3 regions of the Bacillus stercoris genome follow, and region 1 is predicted to be linked to each of the others. Evidence: riboswitches for the same ligand, from Rfam matches in the RefSeq annotation. Region 1 holds a riboswitch; each other region holds the start of a gene.
The links. Region 1 has a riboswitch for S-adenosylmethionine ahead of QA442_RS16560 (bifunctional homocysteine S-methyltransferase/methylenetetrahydrofolate reductase). Riboswitches for the same ligand answer to the same signal wherever they lie in the genome.

Region 1 (2,266 bases):
GCTGATGACCGGAATTTTCATCGTGGCCGCAAGCCTTTCCTGCTGGTCGACGTATATAAAGACTTCTACTTCGTCTCTGTCCTCGATATCCTCAGTCATTTCACTGTTATGTAAGAGAATCGTATCTTCCCCATCGGTTAAAAAGTAACCGAAGTCGGTTTGGTGATCTATACTCAAGGTTAATTGCTGCCCTGGTCTCATGCTATCGTCCTTCCTGTTCCGCTTATTTTATACGGATTTTGTTAACATTTTTTCCAATCATCCCAAATTGATTCTTTGTTCTGTTGGAAGTTTCTCTTTATTCTACTATAATCAACACATAAGTTAAATGTTATGGAGGTTTTCATATGGCAAAAGAAAGTTCATTTGATATTGTATCAAAGGTCGAATTGCCTGAAGTGCAAAACGCGATCCAAATCGCACTGAAGGAAATCAGTACACGATATGACTTTAAAGGAAGCAAAAGCGATATTTCCTTAGATAAAGAGGAGCTGGTCCTCGTTTCCGATGACGAATTTAAATTAAGCCAGCTGAAGGATGTGCTGGTCAGCAAATTGATTAAACGCAACGTACCGACGAAAAACATTGATTACGGCAAGGTGGAAAATGCGTCAGGCGGAACGGTACGCCAGCGTGCAAAGCTTGTTCAAGGCATTGACAAAGACAACGCAAAAAAAATCAATACGATCATCAAAAACTCCGGACTGAAAGTGAAATCTCAGGTGCAGGATGATCAAGTGCGCATCACCGGAAAAAACAAAGATGACCTGCAGCAGATTATCTCAGCTGTGCGTGGAGCAGATCTGCCAATTGACGTTCAATTTATAAATTTCAGATAAATTTTCTGATTCCTATTGATTATTGTCTTTATTTTCGGTAAATTTGGAGAAAGGGAAAAACGCCAGGTATCTTACGGCACTTCCTGACACGAAAATTTCATATCCGTTCTTATCAAGAGAAGCAGAGGGACTGGCCCGACGAAGCTTCAGCAACCGGTGTAATGGCGATTAGCCATGACCAAGGTGCTAAATCCAGCAAGCTCGAACAGCTTGGAAGATAAGAAGAGACAAAATCACTGACAAAGTCTTCTTCTTAAGAGGACTTTTTTTATTTCTCTTTTTTCCTTGCTGATGTGAATAAAGGAGGCAGACAATGGGACTTTTAGAAGATTTGCAAAGACAGGTGTTAATCGGTGACGGCGCCATGGGGACGCTCCTCTACTCCTATGGCATTGACAGGTGTTTTGAGGAGCTCAATATTTCAAAGCCGGAGGAAATTCAGCGCATACATAAAGCGTACGTTGAAGCTGGAGCCAACATTATTCAAACGAATACGTACGGGGCCAACTATATTAAATTATCCAGACACGGTCTTGAGGATGACATCAAAAAAATGAATCAGGAGGCCGTAAAGATCGCGCGGGCTTCAGCAGGCGATGCATACGTGCTTGGAACGATGGGCGGCATACGCACATTTAATAAAAACGCGTACAGCCTTGACGAAATTAAGCGCAGCTTCCGCGAGCAGCTGTACCTGCTGCTGCATGAAGAGCCGGATGGCTTGCTGTTAGAAACGTATTATGATTTGGAAGAAGCCCGTGAAGTGCTGAAAATCGCGCGGAAAGAGACTGATCTTCCGATTATGCTCCATGTCTCCATGCACGAGCAAGGCGTATTGCAGGACGGAACGCCGCTTTCTGACGCATTGCGCTCGATTGCGGATCTCGGAGCTGATATTGTCGGCATTAACTGCCGCCTCGGCCCTTATCACATGATTGAAGCGCTCAGCGAAGTGCCGATTTTTGATGACGTGTTCTTATCCGTTTATCCAAACAGCAGCCTTCCTTCGCTTGAAGAGGGACGGCTCGTCTATGAAACAGACGACACGTATTTTCAAAACAGCGCATCAGAATTCCGTAAGCAGGGTGCGCGAATTATCGGCGGCTGCTGCGGCACCACGCCGAATCACATCCGTGCGATGGCGGAAGCAGTTGGCGGGGTGGCTCCGATTACGGAAAAAGAAGTCAAAACCCGGGCGAAAGAACTCATTTCTGTTCAGCACGAGCGAACCGAGCCCGGTCTGAATGAGATCGCGGCGGAAAAACGCTCTATTATCGTAGAACTGGATCCGCCGAAAAAACTGAGCTTTGACAAATTTCTATCGGCGGCCGCTGAATTAAAAGAAGCGGGAATTGATGCCCTGACACTCGCCGACAATTCTCTGGCGACCCCGCGGATCAGCAATGTTGCCTGCGGCGCCCTTGTCA
Region 2 (2,266 bases), 450 kb from region 1:
ACTTGAATGGGAGGGAATCAAATCTTGAAACAAATCATCGCAAAACATCTATTAGACATCCAAGCAGTATTTTTACGTCCGAACGAGCCGTTCACATGGGCAAGCGGCATTTTATCACCAATCTACTGTGACAACCGCCTGACGCTATCTTTCCCAGAGGTCAGAAATGATGTCGCCTCAGGCATCAGCAAGCTTGTCAAAGAGCATTTTCCCGAAGCTGAAATGATAGCAGGAACAGCAACTGCGGGTATTCCTCATGCTGCTCTGGCGGCTGACCGTTTGAATCTTCCGATGTGTTATGTGAGGAGCAAGCCGAAAGCGCACGGAAAAGGCAATCAGATTGAGGGAGCTGTGCAGAAAGGGCAAAAAACGGTCGTTATTGAAGACTTAATCTCCACAGGAGGCAGCGTGCTTGAAGCTTGTGTAGCTTTACAAGCGGCTGGCTGTGAGGTGCTTGGTGTCGTCTCAATCTTTACGTACGGACTTCCCAAAGCAGAAGAAGCCTTCGCAAAGGCAGAACTGCCATACTACTCATTAACTGATTACGATACGCTCACAGAGGTCGCACTTGAGAACGGAAATATTCATTCAGATGATCTAAAAAAGCTGAAAACATGGAAACGAAATCCCGAGTCAAAAGATTGGTTTAAAAAATAAAAAATAAATTCCAACGATGTAAAGAGGCTTCAAAGCCTTGCTGTACTTAAAAACAGGCCATGAGGCCTGTTTTTTTATTAATCCTATAAAAAAAGTCGGGTTGACTTATGTTAGAATTGTGCTAAAATTTACTACAAATCTGAAAAACTTATCAAGAGCGGCTGAGGGACTGGACCTATGAAGCCCGGCAACCTGCATAGTTTGTAAGGTGCTACTTCCAGCAAAATGAATTCCATTTTGAAAGATAAGGGCTACATGCTGTTCCTGTCTTTCTTTCCGCCGGATTGAAAGTTTTTTATTTTAAGAGGCAAAAAGGCTGTTTGAAATCACCAGCCAAGAATCACATTACAATTGGGAAAAGACAACCGGCAGGAAGCTACTGTTTGTTTGTCTCCGAAAGGAGGAAAGAAGAAATGTTAACGTATGATAATTGGGAAGAACCAACGATTACATTTCCGGAAGACGATCCTTATAAAGGAGCGCTGTCAGTTTTAAAGTGGGCATACGGCCATTACGGCAACCAGCTTGTTTATGCCTGCAGTTTCGGAATTGAGGGAATCGTTTTGATTGACTTAATTTATAAAGTGAAAAAAGACGCAGAGATTGTGTTTCTTGATACAGGACTTCATTTTAAAGAGACCTATGAAACAATTGAACGAGTGAAAGAGCGTTATCCAGGTCTTAACATCATCCTGAAAAAACCAGACCTCACCCTTGAGGAACAAGCCGAAGAATATGGTGACAAACTGTGGGAAAGAGAGCCGAATCAGTGCTGCTACCTTAGAAAGGTCGTTCCTTTAAGAGAGGCGCTTTCAGGACATCCAGCCTGGCTTTCCGGTCTGCGCCGTGATCAAGGGCCAAGCCGTGCCAATACGAATTTCTTAAACAAAGATGAAAAATTCAAGTCAGTAAAAGTTTGCCCGCTCATCCATTGGACTTGGAAAGACATTTGGAGATACACATCACGGAATGAACTGGACTACAATCCGCTTCATGACCAAGGATACCCAAGTATTGGCTGCGCGCCTTGCACTGCTCCCGCTTTTACCGCAGAGGATCTGCGTTCAGGCAGATGGAATGGTATGGCGAAAACAGAATGCGGACTGCATGAATAAGGAGCTGCAAAATGGAACTAGCCGCTATTTTATTTAGCTTGTTTTTCGCGATGAATATTGGTGCAAGCGGCGCTGCAGCTTCGATGGGAGTTGCTTACGGCTCTGGAGCCATCAAAAAGAAAACTTACGCTTTGATCCTATGCGCAGTCGGTGTCTTGGCCGGGGCGGTCATTGGCGGAGGCGAGGTCGTAAAAACAATCAGCTCTGGCATTATCCCCGAACAGACGATTACACTGACGATTGTTTGCATCATTATTGGAGCTGCTGCGCTGTCGCTCTTTACGGCAAATCTGCTCGGCATTCCTTTATCGACAAGTGAAGTGACGGTCGGCGCGGTTGTCGGCGTGGGAGTGGCTTATAAAGTATTGTTGGTGAATAATCTTCTGATCATTGTGACATTTTGGGTTTTTGTCCCGCTGTTCGCTTTTGGCTTCACCTATTTCGTATCTAAGCTGTTTCGTTATTTTAAGATTGAAGTGAAATCTTCTAAAAAG
Region 3 (2,266 bases), 850 kb from region 1:
TGTCGGAATATTGGGAATTTTTTCAACCTTCCACTTTTTGAGGGCATCATTCATGATCGATACGTGATGATCCTCTACTTCAAAGGTTGCTCCAGCGAGATGCGGTGTTGCCAGAACATTAGGCAATGAGATCAATTCATAATCTGATTCCTCTGGAGGTTCATGATAAAAAACGTCTAGTACCGCACCTCTGATTTTATGTTCTTTTAATACAGATAAAAGATCTTCACGGTTTACGACAACTGCTCTTGAAGTATTGACGAAAATCGCACTCTCTTTCATCAAATCAAAATATTGCCGATCTATCAGTCCAAGTGTTTCCTCAGTACGAGGCAGATGGACAGAAACGATATCACTGTCTGAAAACACCGTTTTAAGAGCTGCTTTTTCATACAGCGGATGATCGTCTAGAATGTATGGATCGTAATACTTTATCTTACAGTCAAACGCAGTCAGCAGTTTTGCAATCCTTTGGCCAACCGCGCCGAACCCAATCATGCCAACCGTTTTTCCTGTTAGCTCATTTCCTTTAAATTTGACATAAGCCTGCAGGTAATCACTTTTCCACTTTCCATCCTTCAGCCATTGATTCGAGGCGCTGGTATGACGGAGAAAGGAAATCACATTTCCAATAAACATTTCGGCAACGGCTTGTGCATTCCGCCCTGGTGTATAAAAAACAGGTATACCCCTTTTTGAAGCAGCTGCCACATCCACATTGGAGGGCATTCCCCTGCAAACACCGACAAATGAAAGTTCGGGAACAGAAGCAAATACGCTGTCTGTTACCTGATCAAGCTCAGTAATCAAACCTGTCGCATTTGTTGCCTTTAGCAGCTGAATGAGTTCATCCTCCCGATATGCCCGGCCTTGTTCTTTCCAAGATTGATAAATAACTGAGCTAAACAAGTTTTCAAGCTCTTTTCGCCCTTCTTCGTTGTACGGCGCTGTAACCAAAACCGTCATGGTGCAAAACATCCTTTTCATCGTATTTTTTCATAAAAAAATCTCTTTCCGAAGATGGAAAGAGATTCATATATAGGCGCGCTCTGTTACAGGCAGACACCGGTATAAACCTTGCTTTCCTATCTTTCAAGCTGACGCTTGCTGGAATTGGCACAATAATGTTGCCGAGGTTTCATAGGGCCAGTCCCTCCACCTCTCTGGATAGAAAATGTTGAGTATGTAATTTTCAAAATAAAGAATACGTTTATCATAAAGAAGTCTCAGATTGATGTCAATCTCTTTTTTCAGAATTGACGTTATCATCCGAAATGTTATAATTCTTACAAAATATCTAACTAGAGAGGAACTGGGCCATGAAATCTTTTGCCACACAACAAAACGGCATTTTTAAATCCGTTTGCTCGCTGGACTGCCCGGATCAGTGCGGATTATTAGTACATAAAAAAGACGGAAAAATTGTGAAAGTGCAGGGAGATCCCGATCATCCTGTCACAGCTGGAAACATATGCAACAAAGTTCGAAACATGACGGAGCGCATCTATGATGAAAAGCGGCTGACTACACCGCTTAAACGGACAGGCGCGAAAGGCCAAGCGATATTTGAACCGATTTCCTGGGAAGAGGCGATTGATACGATCACCTCCCGCTGGAAGCAGCTGATTGATGAAGAGGGAGCTGAAAGCATACTTCCTTACAGCTTTTACGGAAATATGGGGAAATTGACAGCTGAAGGAATGGACCGCCGCTTTTTTTACCGCATGGGATCAAGCCAGCTTGAACGGACGATTTGCAGCAAAGCGGGATCTGAAGGCTATAAATATACAATGGGCATAAGCGCGGGAATCGATCCTGAGGAAACCATTCATACAAAACTATTTATTTTTTGGGGAATTAACGCTGTCAGCACAAACATGCACCAAATTACGATCGCCCAAAAAGCGCGAAAAAAAGGTGCCAAAATTGTCGTGATCGATGTACATAAAAATCAGACAGGGCGTCTTGCAGATTGGTTTATTCCAATAAAGCCGGGAACTGACAGCGCACTTGCCCTTGGCATCATGCACATTTTATTTAAAGAAAACCTTCACGATGAAGCATTCCTGTCTGAATACACGGTCGGCTACGACAAGCTCCGTGAACACGTGAAACAGTATAATCCGGAAAAGGTATCAATGATCACCGGGATCAGCACTGAAGATATTTATCAGCTGGCAAGAATGTATGGGAAAATCTCCCCTTCTTTTATCAGAATCGGAAATGGAATCCAGCATCACGATAACGGCGGGATGATTGTAAGGAC

Region 2: linked by a shared signal. The riboswitch ahead of QA442_RS14105 (phosphoadenylyl-sulfate reductase) and the one ahead of QA442_RS16560 (bifunctional homocysteine S-methyltransferase/methylenetetrahydrofolate reductase) in region 1 are both predicted to bind S-adenosylmethionine.
Region 3: linked by a shared signal. The riboswitch ahead of QA442_RS12530 (2-hydroxyacid dehydrogenase) and the one ahead of QA442_RS16560 (bifunctional homocysteine S-methyltransferase/methylenetetrahydrofolate reductase) in region 1 are both predicted to bind S-adenosylmethionine.

Annotation. Positions count from the first base shown of each region.
Region 1 covers NZ_CP121861.1:3,165,163-3,167,428, forward strand. The annotation lists gene QA442_RS16550 (CvfB family protein) at 1-201, opposite strand, end outside; gene QA442_RS16555 (YajQ family cyclic di-GMP-binding protein) at 348-839, shown strand; SAM riboswitch class I at 946-1,063, shown strand; gene QA442_RS16560 (bifunctional homocysteine S-methyltransferase/methylenetetrahydrofolate reductase) at 1,153-2,266, shown strand, end outside.
Region 2 covers NZ_CP121861.1:2,714,305-2,716,570, reverse strand. The annotation lists gene pyrF (orotidine-5'-phosphate decarboxylase) at 1-28, shown strand, start outside; gene pyrE (orotate phosphoribosyltransferase) at 25-657, shown strand; SAM riboswitch class I at 803-908, shown strand; gene QA442_RS14105 (phosphoadenylyl-sulfate reductase) at 1,071-1,772, shown strand; gene cysP (sulfate permease) at 1,784-2,266, shown strand, end outside.
Region 3 covers NZ_CP121861.1:2,317,156-2,319,421, reverse strand. The annotation lists gene QA442_RS12530 (2-hydroxyacid dehydrogenase) at 1-987, opposite strand, end outside; SAM riboswitch class I at 1,083-1,174, opposite strand; gene QA442_RS12525 (molybdopterin oxidoreductase family protein) at 1,320-2,266, shown strand, end outside.